4 regions of the Paenibacillus sp. 1-8 genome follow, and region 3 is predicted to be linked to each of the others. Evidence: riboswitches for the same ligand, from Rfam matches in the RefSeq annotation. Region 3 holds a riboswitch; each other region holds the start of a gene.

Region 1 (3,554 bases), 240 kb from region 3:
ACAGGGTCTTTATCTTTTTTTGTTGGACATGCATCGACAGAAGTTTTTGTTATAGCGAAAATATTTATTTAATATAATGAAAAAGCCTCGATGCTGGATACCAGAACAGGAGCTGAGACGTTATGAATTCCATTTGTGTCTTTGCCGGGTCCAGACCCGGACATTCATCGGTATATCTTCAGGAGGCAGGCAAGCTTGGAGAGGCTATGGCCCGACATCATGTTCGTCTGATCTATGGAGGCTCCAGCAAGGGGCTGATGGGCGAGGTCGCGGATGCGATGCTGGCAGGGGGCGGTCAGGTCACCGGGATTATGCCGACCCTGTTATTCGATGCAGAGATCATTCACCGGGGAGTTACCGAATTTATTGAGGTGGCGAGCATGCATGAACGCAAAGCGGTGATGAGCGAAAAGGCTGACGCATTCATTGCCCTTCCGGGCGGATTGGGAACATTTGAGGAGCTATTCGAGGTACTATGTTGGGGGCAAATCGGCATTCATCGCAAGCCTATCGGGCTGCTGAATGTGAACAGATATTTTGACCCGTTGGCGGAAATGGTGCGTCATAGTGTGCGTGAGGGATTTACCGGAGTTGACCATCCAGCGCTGCTGAGTATCTCTGCGGACCCGGACGAATTGCTGCATATGCTAAAAAACAAGGCGGAAAACTTGAAATAAAGCGTTTTTCATGCTTGCGCAACTGATTGAGGCAAGGTTATGATAAGACCCATAATCAAATAGCGGACAGACAAGGTGCCTTTGTGATAGCAAAGGGTAACAGGGAATCGGGTGCAAGTCCCGAGCGGTCCCGCCACTGTAAGGAAGAGGATTTTTTCAGACGTCACTCGTGAGAAACCGGGGAAGGCGAAAAAATCTGTTGATGCCGAGCCAGGAGACCTACCTTGATCTGTATGCACCGTTAACCTTCGCGGAGAGGACGGGTGTACGAAATCAGGAAATCAGGCGCACGTTGCTTTTTCCATGTTGGTTACAGGTTTGCGTGGATCTGAACGTGCAGAAGCGTTCAAGCGTGAACAGGCAGATGGAAAGCAACGGCACGATGGCGGGAGACAAGAAGTGTCTGTCTTCTTATGCTGTGTCCGTCTGATGATACGATGTGTACATAGGAAACCCATCCGGGGAGGATGGGTTTTTTTGAGTTACAGGATGTCCATATACAAGTGGAATAGATAGAAGTGTGGAAAACATAGCCTGGATTTAAGAAGGAGGATAACGATGAGCCGATTAGGAAAATTGCTCGTGATTGGATTCGGACCGGGGGATATGGAACATATCACCAAACGGGCGCTGGATGCGCTGGCCGAGAGTGAGGTCATTATCGGTTACAACACCTATGTAGATCTGATCCGTCCGTTATTGAATGGACAGGAGATTGTTCGCACAGGCATGACAGAGGAAGTGAGCCGTGCGCAGGAGGCGGTTCGACAGGCGGAGATGGGCAAGAAGGTAGCCGTCATTTCCAGTGGAGACGCAGGCGTATATGGCATGGCCGGGCTAGTGTACGAAGTGCTGATGCAAAAGGGCTGGCGTCGTGAGGACGGGGTTGAGGTAGAAGTCGTGCCGGGAATATCGGCGATTCAGTCCTGTGCTTCGCTGTTGGGTGCGCCCGTCATGCATGATGCATGCACGATCAGTCTGAGTGACCATTTGACCCCTTGGGAAACGATTGTGAAGCGTGTAGAAGCGGCAGCTTCGGCGGATTTTGTCATTGCACTGTACAATCCGCGCAGTGGTCGGCGTACACGCCAGATAGTTGAGACGCAGTCCATTTTGCTGCGCTACCGTGATCCGCAGACTCCGGTAGGGCTGGTCAAGAGTGCTTATCGCGACCGTCAGCAAGTAATTGTGACGACGCTGGAGGACATGCTCAACCATGATATCGGTATGCTGACGACCGTCATCATCGGCAATTCCTCGACGATGGTGTATGACGGTCTGATCGTGACGCCGCGCGGGTATCAGCGCAAGTATACGCTGGATGCGTCCGAGCAGGCGCTCCAGCCGCATCAGCGGCTCCGCACGGAAGCGGAGCCGTGGTCGCTGGGCGCGCAAGAGGATCGCGCGCTGAATGCGTCGCAGGCAGGCGCTGCACCCGCAGTGCCAGCCCCCGCGGGTGCTGGCGGGACCGCCCCCGCTCCTTCCGCGAGCGGCGCTGCTGCGGTGGCAACGCAGGCACGCCCGCAAGCGGTGGCTGCCGTGCAAGCCGGGGTGGCCCCGGCATCGCTGGCAGCGGAGGCGCTGAGCCGCCTCGCTGCGGGCGGCAAGCTGCCGGGCGCAGCGAGCGCGCGCTGGAGCGGGCAAGCGCCCGCCGTGAGCACCGCCGGAGCGGTGGCTACGGCCGGGACAGCGACAGGTAGCTTTGGCAAGCCTGCGCTGTTTGAGGTGGGCGTTTCCCCCGGCGTGGGAAACAAGAAGTTCACCGCTCACCAGATGGCGCTGCTCGCCGAGGTAGCGGGTGATGAAGGCGAGCTGGAGTATACGCCGGATCACCAGATCGTGCTGCGCGTGCCATGCGCAGACCCGGAGGAGCTGGTAGGGCGGCTACGGGATGAACGATTCATCGTGATGCCGATTGGCGATGTGTTTAAGGTGAAGGCGTGCGACTTCTGCAATATGGAGAAGGATGATGCTGTGCCTGTGGCAGAGCATCTACAGGTTGTACTGGGCGGATTGCAGGCACCCAAGGAAACGAGCATTGCTTTGAACGGCTGCGGTATGGCCTGCTATGGAGCGGTGCTGGAGGATATCGGGATTGTGTACCGCAAGGGTGGATACGATCTGTTCCTCGGCGGCAAAAAATTCGGACGCAACGCTCATGCCGCTCAACCTGTAGCGGAGGGCATTCCGGGGGATCAGATTACGGATATCGTTGAGAACGTCGTCGCTGAATATAAGGAAAAAGGGCATCCGAACGAGCGTTTTCATAAATTTTTCAAGCGTGTGGGCGTGGTAGCGGGTTTTCGGCATGAAGATGCGCCTGCAACAGTAGAAGTGAATGCCGTCTGCGGCGATTAATGCGCTAGAAAGCCTGTTTTTATGGATGTAAGCATACAGATAAAATAGGGCGTCTTGCAGGTTATCCCTATTGATGAGGAGGAAAATACAGCAGTGAATGCAATATTGTTGGTTGGACATGGAAGTCGAGACCCGGAGGGGAATCAGGAGCTGATGGAATTTGCACAGGCGGTGGCAGATCGGGTACCGGATATGTGCGTGGAAACCTGTTTCTTGGAGTTGGCACGTCCCGGCATTGCCGAAGGAGTGCAGACATGTGTGGAAAAAGGGGCGACGCGTGTCGTTCTTATTCCGATTATTTTGTTCGCAGCGGTACATGCCAAAATTGATATTCCGATGGCTATTGACCGGGCAAAGGCGAAATATCCGCAGGTGGAATTTGTATACGGACGTCCGATTGGCGTTCACGAAAAAATCGTCAGCATTCTGCAAAGCCGCTTGAAAGAGGCCCGTCCGGTTGCGGTTCCAGCCGGTATGGATAGCGCTGTGGAGGCTTCTGCCGAGGTGACGGATGAAGAA
Region 2 (3,554 bases), 1.7 Mb from region 3:
GTAAGGCGAGATGCGCGGCTGCATCCCAGTCCGAACAGCGGCTTTCCAGAATCAGCAGTTGCGGGTGCATTGGGGATTCGCCTCGGAGGCTATAATGTATATCATGGCGTGCGCTCCTTTCGCGCATATATGGGAGAGCTGGTGCGATCGATGGAGCCGGATGATATCCGGCATACGATCCGGCTGATGTTTGCCGTGTCCAGTATGTTTGCGGGATTGTGTCTGTTCGTGTCCGCCGGATGCTATGCGCTGGGGTGGATACAGTGAAGCGTGACACACTGAATAATGATCGAGCAGGAAGTGACATTATCTTGAAACAAGATATAGCAGCAAAAAGGACAGTAGAATACGCACAAAGTCCGAACTCACAGGAGGATAAGGTGCCGTATTATGCTAAAGAAGTTCTGCATCGGGACTTGGAGCTTGTGCTGGTACGGCACGGCACAACCTTATGGAACAGGGAACGTCGATACCTGGGGCACTCCGATCTGGGATTGCTACCGGGAGCAGAGCAAGAATTAGAGCCTTTGCGGGAAAAATTACAGAGGCATTCCTTTGCCCGAATCTATTGCAGTGACTTGATACGTTGTCGTCAGACCTTGCAGATCATTTTGCCGGAATCGGAACTGAAACCAGAGCTTGAAGTGGGAACCCACTTCGAATCGAAACCGGAATCACGGTTGGAGCTAACATCGAAATGGGAGTCTGAGCGTTTCCTATCTAATATGTCTGTTGGGTCTGCCATCATGGAACCACGTCTGCGAGAGCTTCATTTTGGCGAGTGGGATGGAAAAACGTATGACATGCTTAAGGATGTGGAGTTGTATCGCGCTTGGATTGATGAGCCGCAACGGATCACCCCTCCTGGAGGAGAGTCTTGGGCAGATTTTGTGAATCGTCTGCGCAAATTTCTTGACTCTCTGTATGAGTGGCATGTTGCTATGGAAGTTCAGCCAATGGGTTTGACTGCTGCGCCGCCCTCTATTTTGATCGTTACGCATGGTGGCGTAATTCGTCAGTTGGCTTGCATGCTGATACCGGGCCATGATTTTTGGAGCCTGAATCCGAAGCCGGGAGCGGCAATTAGGATTCAATTGAGGTTGGCAGGACCGCACAATTACATTGCGAAAATGCTTCCTCATTAGGTTAGACATCAACGGATAAAGAGGCTGTTTGGGTTGTAAGCCGTCTCTTTTTAACCTATAATCATCAAGTAAAAGAACGGCTTGATTACCACTACATCAAATATCCAGCAGACGAGGTCGGCGCAGTGTGATGAAACTATGGTTTCCCTTTCCTGCGCTGTTAAAAGGGAAGTCGGTGTGAGTCCGGCGCGGTCCCGCCACTGTAAATGGAAAAATGCCAGCCCGATATGCTTTATGTGCCACAAAGCATATGAAGGAGTAGCAGGCTGTCGCATGTTTCTGTAAGTCAGGATACCTGCCCGTCCGCCTGTCACCATAATCCTTCGAGGAAAGGATGACGTGTTCGCAGTGACTGTCCATGCGGGAAGAAGCTGCCGCCTGCGCACGATCTGCGCTAACGTGACCCCTGTGTCCTGATATGAGGATGCGGGGGTTTTTTGATAGGAAAAGAAGGCTGGATATAGATGATATCGGATGATTCAAGTAACGCTCTTAACGATTTTTTTATGAAGGGGTGCAAATCATGGCAGGGAAAAAAATAAAGGTTTGGACAACAGGTCTATTGGCTCTGATTTTGGCAGTTGTGCTGAGTGCATGTGGTGCTAATGGAAAGAATGCTGAAAATAAAGAGGGTCAGGCTTCTTCACAGCAGCCGGGACAGACAGTTACCGCACAAGAGCCTCCGGGCAAAACGGTCTACCCACTCACGATTAAGGATGCAACAGGACAGGAATTTACATTCAAAAAAGCGCCGGATAAAATCGTTTCCGTCTCCCCGGCAGAAACCGAGGCGCTGTTCGCCATCGGGCTGGATAAGGAAATTGTAGGCGTCTCCGACTACTCTGATTACCCGGAAGCAGCTACGAAAAAGCCTAAAGTGGGCGGTATTATGAAACCGAACGAAGAGGCGATCATTGCTGCAAACCCGGAAGTCGTTTTTGCGGGAATTTCACTTAGTGAACAGGCTACGACCAAGCTGCGTGACATGGGAATTATGATTTTTAAAACGGAACCGAAAACAGTTGAAGATGTCATGGCTAACATCGAATTGTATGGTAAAATCACCGATCATCAGAAAGAAGCGAGAGCGGTGACCGACAAGATGAGAGCAGATGTAGCGGAAGTGAAAGAAGGAGTTAAAAATATCGGTAAAGGGCAGAAGCTGCGGGTATACGTCGAGTTTTCACCAGGCTGGACGGTTGGTAAAGGCGAATTTATGGACGAACTGATTACGTTGGCGGGCGGAGAAAATGTAGGTGCCACGCAGAAGGGGTGGTACCAAATCAGTGAGGAAAATATTATTGCAGCGAACCCTGACGTGATTTTGTACAGCAAAAGTGTCAAGGATGACAAAACAGGCCAGACGCTCGGCGATATCATTAAAGCTCGCAGTGGATGGGATCAAATATCGGCTGTTCGTCACAACCGGGTATTTGCCGTGGATGATAATTTGATCAGTCGTCCGGGTCCGCGCGTAACGGAAGGTCTCAAGGAAGTGGCCAAGGGCGTGTATCCTGAAATTTTCAAATGAACCGTAAACTGATCGGCTTTGGAGGGACAGGTCTTGTCCTGCTGCTGCTGACGCTGCTACTTTGTCTTGGCATCGGCTCGGCCAAGCTTCCGGTCAGCCAGATCACGGGTATTCTGGTCAACCACCTACCGTGGTTAGGTGATACGTTTACACCGGATTGGAATACATCCTCAGAGCAGATTATTTTGAAGGTCAGACTGCCACGAGTGTTACTGGGAATGCTAGTAGGCGCAGCGCTGGCGCTGGCGGGAGCCGGATTTCAGGGTGTGCTGCGCAATCCTTTGGCTGATCCGTATACACTGGGGGTATCCTCTGGTGCTTCGGTAGGAGCGGCGGTGCTGATTTATTGGGGGCTTCAATTTTCATTTGTTGGCATATGGACGCTGCCGCTAGTGGCGTTTACGACCGGAATGCTGACGCTGTGGATGGTGCTGACGTTGGCACGGGAAGGCGGAAAAATTCCAACACAAAGTCTCATTTTGTCGGGTGTGGTGATGCAATCCTTTCTGGGAGCGGTTGTTTCCTTTCTGACAGCCATGTCGAAGGAGACGGTCAATGAAATACTGTACTGGACGATGGGAAGTCTTAGTCTGCGCGGTTGGTCATATACAGGAATCCTTTTACCTTATGTGGTCATAGGACTGGTGTTTCTATGGAACCGGGCACGTGTGCTGAATATTCTGGCTTTGGGTGAACGTCAGGCGGCTCACATGGGAGTTAATGTAGATGCGACGAAGCTATCCGTTCTGATCATATCCACGCTGTTGACGGCTGCGGCTGTCTCGGTATGCGGAGTGATTGGCTTTGTGGGACTCGTTGTACCGCATATCATCCGTTTGGTGACGGGTCCCGACTATCGGATGATCGTTCCGTTATCC
Region 3 (3,554 bases):
TCCCAAAAATATCTCGATGCCAGCGACCATGTGCTGATCGTGGATGATTTTCTGGCGACCGGCGCAGCATTGGTCGGACTTACGGATATTGTGAAGGAAGCAGGAGCGGAGCTGGCTGGGGTTGGCTGCGTGATTGAAAAGAGCTTTCAGGAAGGCCGTGGACTGTTGGAGCAAAGAGGCATTGCCGTACGCTCTCTTGCACGTATCGCTTCCATGGCACCGGGCGAGGTTCATTTTATAGAAGAAGCTGGTGCGGTGATTCCTTCTGATAAGGAGAATGTGGGATGCTAAGCAAACAAAAGTTATTCGCGCTGGGCTTCCAGCATGTGATGGCAATGTATGCCGGAGCAATTGCCGTACCTCTCATTGTAGGGGGAGCATTGCATCTGACGCCAGCCCAGATGGCCTATCTGGTGGCTGCCGATTTGTTCACTTGCGGGATTGCTACATTATTACAGATTATGGGCACGCGGTTTTTCGGCAGTAGATTGCCTGTCATTTTAGGTTGTACGTTTACGGCAGTAGGACCCATCATCGCGATTGCTTCGACCTCAAATTTAGCGACCGCGTACGGAGCCATCATTTTGTCCGGTATATTCGTGGTGCTCGCGGCACCGCTGTATGGCAAGCTGCTACGCTTTTTCCCGACAGTGGTTACGGGGTCGGTTGTTACGATTATCGGTCTATCCCTCATTCCGGTGGCGATGAATAATGTAGCAGGGGGTCAGGGAAGCGCGGATTTTGGACAGCCGCGTAATTTGTTGCTGGCGTTAGTTACTTTGCTGGTTATTTTGCTTGTGAATCGGTTGGCAAAAGGCTTTTTGCGTTCGATTTCCGTGCTCATTGGTCTGTTTGCGGGTACGGTGGTCGCTTATGCGATGGGAATGGTGCATTTTGCTCCAGTGGCGCAAGCTTCTTGGGTGAGTGTTGCGCAGCCGTTTTATTTTGGTAAGCCTGAGTTTAGCATTATGGCAGTATGTACGATGATTATCGTTAATATTGTCAGCATGGTCGAGTCTACGGGCGTTTATTTGGCAGTAGGCAAGGCGATTGATCAGAAGGTGGAGCAGAAGCAGATCGTCAATGGTCTGCGCTCCGAAGGACTTGCGATTATGCTCGGGGGTATTTTTAATGCGTTTCCTTACACAGCCTTTTCGCAAAATGTAGGTCTGATTTCGCTGACACGCGTCAAATCGCGGAACGTTATTTTTGCTGCGGGTGGTATCATGGTTGTTCTTGGTTTGCTGCCCAAACTGGCTGCCTTGACGACAGTGATTCCTAATGCTGTGCTGGGCGGGGCGATGATCGTTATGTTCGGTTCGGTTGCTGCATCAGGCATGTCTATTTTGTCAGAAGTGGACTTGCGGAAGGAAAGCAATCTGCTGATCGCGGCATGCAGCATTGCGGTGGGCCTCGGCTCTGCCGTGCTGCCCCAAATGTTCGACCAACTACCGAGCTTTGCCAAAATGCTGCTGCAAAACGGCATCGTATCCGGCTCGATTACGGCGATTGTCTTGAACATCGTTTTAACGAAAAAACAAGCCGAATCAGTCAAAGGTGTGACAGTGTCGGAGGTTCCGCAGAAGGTTTGATAATTAGGATTAGATAAAGACAGCCGGAGAGAGGTCGTAAGCCTCTTTTCCGGCTTTTTGGCATAGAGTTATTGATAAAGCCCTCTTCCTGTATGAAGATGGGGATTTGAGATTCTATTAGAAGAATTTGCTAGAGTGGTAGGCGGGATCATGGTATGATTTACCTTATGGATTTTGAATAGTGGTGGATGTTTTCGGACCAAGCGAAAACCCACCGCGTAATTAGGTTAGGCGCCTAACGGTGGGTTTAGCTAAGCATTTAGCGCGCCGTGGTGATCCACAGCCTTTCAAATCCTGAGAGTCTTTGCCGTTGGTAGCGGCGAAGACTCTTTTTAGTATACGGACACGATGGGTATCTCTATACCTAATTTTATCACGTCCATTGCGTGCATGCAACGCAAAGTCATAGCCTTGATTCTCGCCGTATCGTTCAAATTTAAATTATTATGCGACATTTGTTGACAAGCCTGTAACAACAAAATAAGATAGTCCTAAATCGTAATGAAAAAGAATAAAGGAAGAAAACAGGTGTGAGCCGGACTTTCTATCTACAGGGTTTCGTTGAGATCATGTAGATGGTTGTTGAGCGTGTTCACTTAAAAGGGAAGTTCGGTAGATTCCGACACGGACCCGCCACTGTATACAGGCATCAGCAGGGTAACTGCTGTAGCTTTCAGAACAGCCACTGGAACTGTGAAGAACCGGGAAGGCCTGAAAGATACGCCTGGAGTCAGGAGACCTGCCTGTTTTAACATCACTGTCAGACCCACGGGATGCTGGGGAGGTGGTTAGGCGTGCTGCATACGGAATGTCTAAAACCGACCGATCCCCTTTTTTAGAGGGTACTGAGGGTGAGCTTTGGCATTTTATAATGAAAGCATTTCTGACTGCTGATCAAGCGGTCCGGAATGCTTTTTTCGCGTTTTGCGTTAGGTTTATATGATTTTACAAGTTAGAGGGGGATTCATCGAATGATAAGTAATCGTAGTAGGCGTTCATGGTTGATATGTACAGGGGTGATGCTGCTGCTGGCAGTTATGGCTCTTGCGGGATGCTCCACAACCAATAAGACGGCGGACAGCTCAAGCAAGGGCGAGAACATATCCGCACAACAGTCCACAACGGACAAAAAGCTGGTGATGGCGTATACGTGGAAGCCGTCAGGCGTTGACCCGCACGGAGATAATAGCTGGGATGTGATGCGATCCGGTGCAGGTGAGACACTTGTCCGTTTGAATGAAAAGCTGGAGCCTGAGGCTTGGCTGGCCAAGGAATGGAAGCAGGACAGCCCTACAGTTTGGACGTTCAGCTTGCAGGATAAAGTCACTTTTCATGATGGAAAGAGTATGGATGCAGCAAGTGTAAAAGCGTCTTTGCTGCGCTCTATCGAGAAAAGCCATCTGGCGAAGGATTTACTGAATGTGAAGTCCATTGATGTAAGCGGCCCGCTGGCGTTGAAAATTACGACAAACCAGCCGAATGCGGCGCTGGTGTCCAATCTGGCGGATCCATCGACGATTGTGCTGGATGTAGCGTCTATAAAGGATGAGCAGAGCTACCCTGCGATGACAGGTGCTTTTAAAATTAAAGCATTCAACAAGGATCAATCCTTGGTCGTAGAGCGTTATGACGGATATTGGGGCGAGAAGGCCCGGCTGGCTGAAGCAACGATGAAGTTCATTACGGACGGCAATTCGCGCCTGCTGGCGCTGCAATCCGGCGAAGTAGATGTAGCGACCGATATTCCGGTGGATAACGCGGAGGTATTGAAAAAGAACGATAAGCTGCAAGTGCTGTCGGCTCCCTCTTTGCGCACGCATATGATCGTGTATAACATGGAGTCGCCTGTGTTCAAGGATGCCGCGAACCGCAAAGTAGTGGACAGCTTGATACCACGTGCATCCATTGTGAGTGCGATCATGAGAGGCTATGGTACGGAGGCAAGCAGCCCATTCCCGAGCA
Region 4 (3,554 bases), 200 kb from region 3:
CTACGTGAAGGATTCGGCACAATTACTGGAATGGCTACAGCTCGTGTCTATACTGGTTCCTGACTCAACAGAAGAGGATGAGCTGTACTTGAATTTTAGCTGTTCATGGGATAGAGAGCATGGCTTGGGTGTGCATCTGAAGCAGGGACAACCCGAGCATATTCAAGGAGCTTATACATTATATGATTTGGAATAGAATCCCCTTCCGGCTTGCAGGGATAAAAGGGTCCAGGAAGGGGATAGGTATAGAAATTAGCTGGATACAGTCAACGAATCTCTGGCAGCTTGAGCGGCCAGCACCATTTGCCGCAATGCAGCTACAGATTCATCCTTGGTGCGGGTTTTCAGACCGCAGTCTGGATTGACCCAAAATAAATCGGAAGGCAGTACGCGCAGGGCACGCTGGATCATACTCAGCATTTCCGATACATCGGGAATACGCGGACTGTGGATATCGTATACGCCCAGACCAATGCCTTTGTCATACACCTGATCCTCAAAGCTGACAATCAGTTCTCCGTGGCTTCGCGAGGTTTCAATAGAAATGACGTCCGCATCCATATCGGAGATGGATTGGATCATATCCTGAAATTCGGAATAGCACATATGCGTATGGATTTGGGTGGCGGGTTCAACGGTTGCTGTTGTAACAAGGAAGGCTTGAACCGCCCACTCCAGGTAGGCCTGCTGCTGTTCCTTTTTCAGCGGAAGCCCTTCACGGATTGCGGGTTCATCGACCTGAATCATGCCAATCCCCGCTTTTTCCAATGCTTCTACCTCAGCCCGTAGTGCCAGTGCTAACTGTAAAGCAACCTGACTGCGAGGAATATCATTACGTTCGAAGGACCAGTTCAAAATCGTTACCGGACCTGTCAGCATTCCCTTGACCGGTTTGGAGGTCAACGATTGGGCGAAGGCCGTTTCTTCCACGGTCATAGGTTGGTCGAACGACACGTCTCCGTATATAATCGGCGGTTTAACACAGCGGGAGCCGTAGGACTGTACCCACCCGTTTTGTGTAAAGGCAAAGCCTTTCAGCTTTTCGCCAAAAAACTCAACCATGTCGGTCCGCTCAAACTCCCCGTGTACAAGCACATCAATACCAATGTCCTCCTGTATATCAATCCATTCCTTGATTTGCTGCTGAATGAATGTTCGGTACTGCTCGGCAGACCATTCCCCTCTGCGATAGTGCAGACGGGCTTTGCGAACCTCGGCGGTTTGCGGGAAGCTGCCAATCGTCGTCGTAGGAAGTGGAGGCAGCTTCAGCTTGTCCTGCTGAATCACACGACGCTCGACGAAGGGAACGCTGCGTGACTGCGGCTCTTTCGCCAGTAGAGCCGCCATATCGGCAGCGGTCTGTACTCGTGCCGCCGAGCTGTTGAAGCGAGCTACCGCGTCCGCACTCTGCTCAAGCTTGGCAAGTGCCGAGGGTTCGCGTTTGCCAAGCGCAGCGGTCAAAGCTGCGATTTCTTCCAGCTTTTCATCGGCAAAGGCCAGCGCTTGTACCAGCTCTGGGTCCAGCTTATGCTCTGCTTCCAGACTGACCGGCACATGCAGCAGACTGCATGATGGCTGTACGATGAGCTGGGCGGCGGGCGTTTGTTCTGCCAGCTGTTCAAGCAGCGCAGCCACGGCGTTCAGATCGGAGCGCCATATATTGCGCCCGTCAATAACGCCAGCGGCCAGCGTTTTGCCTGCGGGGAAGCCATGCTGGAGCACATGTTGAAGGTTTTCGCCATCATCATGTACAAAATCCATACCTAATCCCTGTACCGGGAGCGTGGACAGGTGCTCATAATGATCCAGACTGCCAAAGTAGGTTTGCAGCACGATATTTAAGGATGGAGCAGCCTCGGACAAGGCTTCATAAGCCTCCTGAATAATGTCCAAATCCTCTGCCGGGAATGAGGTGGTCAGGACAGGCTCATCCACCTGCACCCACTGAACGCCTTCCGCAGCCAGCTCAGACAGGACGCGGGCATACAGTGGCAGGAAGCTTCGTACAATGGCGGCCAAATCCTTACGATCATAGCCTTTGGACAGGGCAACGAACGAATAAGGACCGATCATGACGGGTTTACCCTCAATGCCCAACTCCTGTTTCGCTTCACGATAAGCCTGCAACGGCTTATTCTCCGTGAACACCGGGGTTGCATTCGCCAATTCCGGTACGATGTAATGGTAATTGGTATTCAGCCATTTGGTCATTTCACTGGCGGTGGCACCCTTTTGTCCACGGGCTATCCCGAAATAGACGGATAGGGGAACAGGTCCCTCGAGACGGTAGTTGAACCGTTCCGGCACCAGACCGAACATCACGGATGTATCCAGCATGTGATCGTAATAGGAAAAGTCTCCGACTGGAATTCGATCAATTCCCTTGTCACGCTGCTTGCTCAGATGCTCCAACCGCAATCGTTTCATCTCGATATGCAGTTCACCTTCATCCATGCTGCCGTTCCAGAAGCGTTCCAGTGCTTTCTTCCATTCCCGGTTCCCACCGATACGCGGATATCCCAGGTTACTGCTGATCAAGCCGGGCAAATCAGGCAATTCGGTAAATGACATGTACTTTTCCTCCCAGGCTGGTAACCAGTTTATTTTTGCGTACAAAAAAAGACATTCCTCCCCGGGGTAAAAATGAATAGGGGAAAGAATGCCTCCGTTATTTAAAAATAAAAATTCGGCGACTGCTCTTAACACCTCCCTATCTCCCGTAGGTACTTGCGATGTTGTTGAAATAGGCAGGTCTCCTGACTTACGAATCATGACTTTCAGCGCTCCTTCCCGGTCTGTGGACCAGTGGGTGTATCAACAGCTGAAAATTCCCCGTTTACAGTGGCGGGACCGCGCCGGACTTGCACCGGCTTCCCTTTTAAGCCTGAACTGAATAGAACAGACACCTATCTCCAAGCTATGCGATTATGGTATGACGAATAATTATGCACTCGTATACTTGTTCACCATCATAAGTGAAACCTGCGGGATGCGCAATAGAAACTCCGTTTGAACCTGCAATGAAACGATTAAGTTTATGGAAGCACATTTAAGGTTTATTAAAAGCGTTCTGCTTATCAGTACGTTATCCCGTGTTCCCGATTTAAAGCACCCCCCTTTCCAACTACACGCAAAAAAAGACAAGCCCTCCCATAGGGAAAGGACTCGTCTTAGGGCATAACAACTCATGCGAGTATAACATCGCCTCAGGCTAATGTAACGGTAGATCCTGCCAGAATGCTGGCCTTCACATCAACCAGTCGCTGATTGCGGCTGCCTCGGAAGGGAAGGGTCAGATCCTTTTGCTGTTCTACAAAAGGACCGTCCACAATCACATCGCACAGCAGCGCCAGCTCCTGCCGGGCCTGATCCGTAAGCAGTTCTTCGTAGACGAAGCCCGTATAGGCCCACACGGTTCGGTCAGGGCAGGCTGCGCGGAAGTCGCGTACAAACTGCGAGCATTCCGCTGCCGAGAAAAAGGGGTCTCCGCCGCAAAGGGTTAACCCGTCCAGCAATGGATTATCGGCGATGTCACGGATAACCTCCTGCTGCCG

The links. Region 3 has a riboswitch for cobalamin ahead of AC0WRU_RS24200 (ABC transporter substrate-binding protein). Riboswitches for the same ligand answer to the same signal wherever they lie in the genome.
Region 1: it holds a riboswitch for cobalamin, as region 3 does, so the genes downstream of both, cobJ (precorrin-3B C(17)-methyltransferase) here and AC0WRU_RS24200 (ABC transporter substrate-binding protein) in region 3, are expected to answer to the same signal.
Region 2: it holds a riboswitch for cobalamin, as region 3 does, so the genes downstream of both, AC0WRU_RS06700 (ABC transporter substrate-binding protein) here and AC0WRU_RS24200 (ABC transporter substrate-binding protein) in region 3, are expected to answer to the same signal.
Region 4: it holds a riboswitch for cobalamin, as region 3 does, so the genes downstream of both, metE (5-methyltetrahydropteroyltriglutamate--homocysteine S-methyltransferase) here and AC0WRU_RS24200 (ABC transporter substrate-binding protein) in region 3, are expected to answer to the same signal.

The regions. Positions count from the first base shown of each region.
Region 1 is NZ_CM149995.1:5,012,213-5,015,766, reverse strand. Features, by position in the region: gene AC0WRU_RS23070 (LOG family protein) at 123-677, shown strand; cobalamin riboswitch at 735-918, shown strand; gene AC0WRU_RS23065 (hypothetical protein) at 877-1,107, shown strand; gene cobJ (precorrin-3B C(17)-methyltransferase) at 1,236-3,035, shown strand; gene AC0WRU_RS23055 (sirohydrochlorin chelatase) at 3,129-3,554, shown strand, end outside.
Region 2 is NZ_CM149995.1:1,462,722-1,466,275, forward strand. Features, by position in the region: gene cbiB (adenosylcobinamide-phosphate synthase CbiB) at 1-267, shown strand, start outside; gene AC0WRU_RS06695 (histidine phosphatase family protein) at 312-1,145, shown strand; cobalamin riboswitch at 1,268-1,462, shown strand; gene AC0WRU_RS06700 (ABC transporter substrate-binding protein) at 1,669-2,676, shown strand; gene AC0WRU_RS06705 (FecCD family ABC transporter permease) at 2,673-3,554, shown strand, end outside.
Region 3 is NZ_CM149995.1:5,249,117-5,252,670, reverse strand. Features, by position in the region: gene AC0WRU_RS24210 (xanthine phosphoribosyltransferase) at 1-291, shown strand, start outside; gene AC0WRU_RS24205 (nucleobase:cation symporter-2 family protein) at 285-1,592, shown strand; cobalamin riboswitch at 2,152-2,353, shown strand; gene AC0WRU_RS24200 (ABC transporter substrate-binding protein) at 2,564-3,554, shown strand, end outside.
Region 4 is NZ_CM149995.1:5,044,279-5,047,832, reverse strand. Features, by position in the region: gene AC0WRU_RS23235 (DUF6985 domain-containing protein) at 1-196, shown strand, start outside; gene metE (5-methyltetrahydropteroyltriglutamate--homocysteine S-methyltransferase) at 253-2,571, opposite strand; cobalamin riboswitch at 2,730-2,925, opposite strand; gene nrdG (anaerobic ribonucleoside-triphosphate reductase activating protein) at 3,207-3,554, opposite strand, start outside.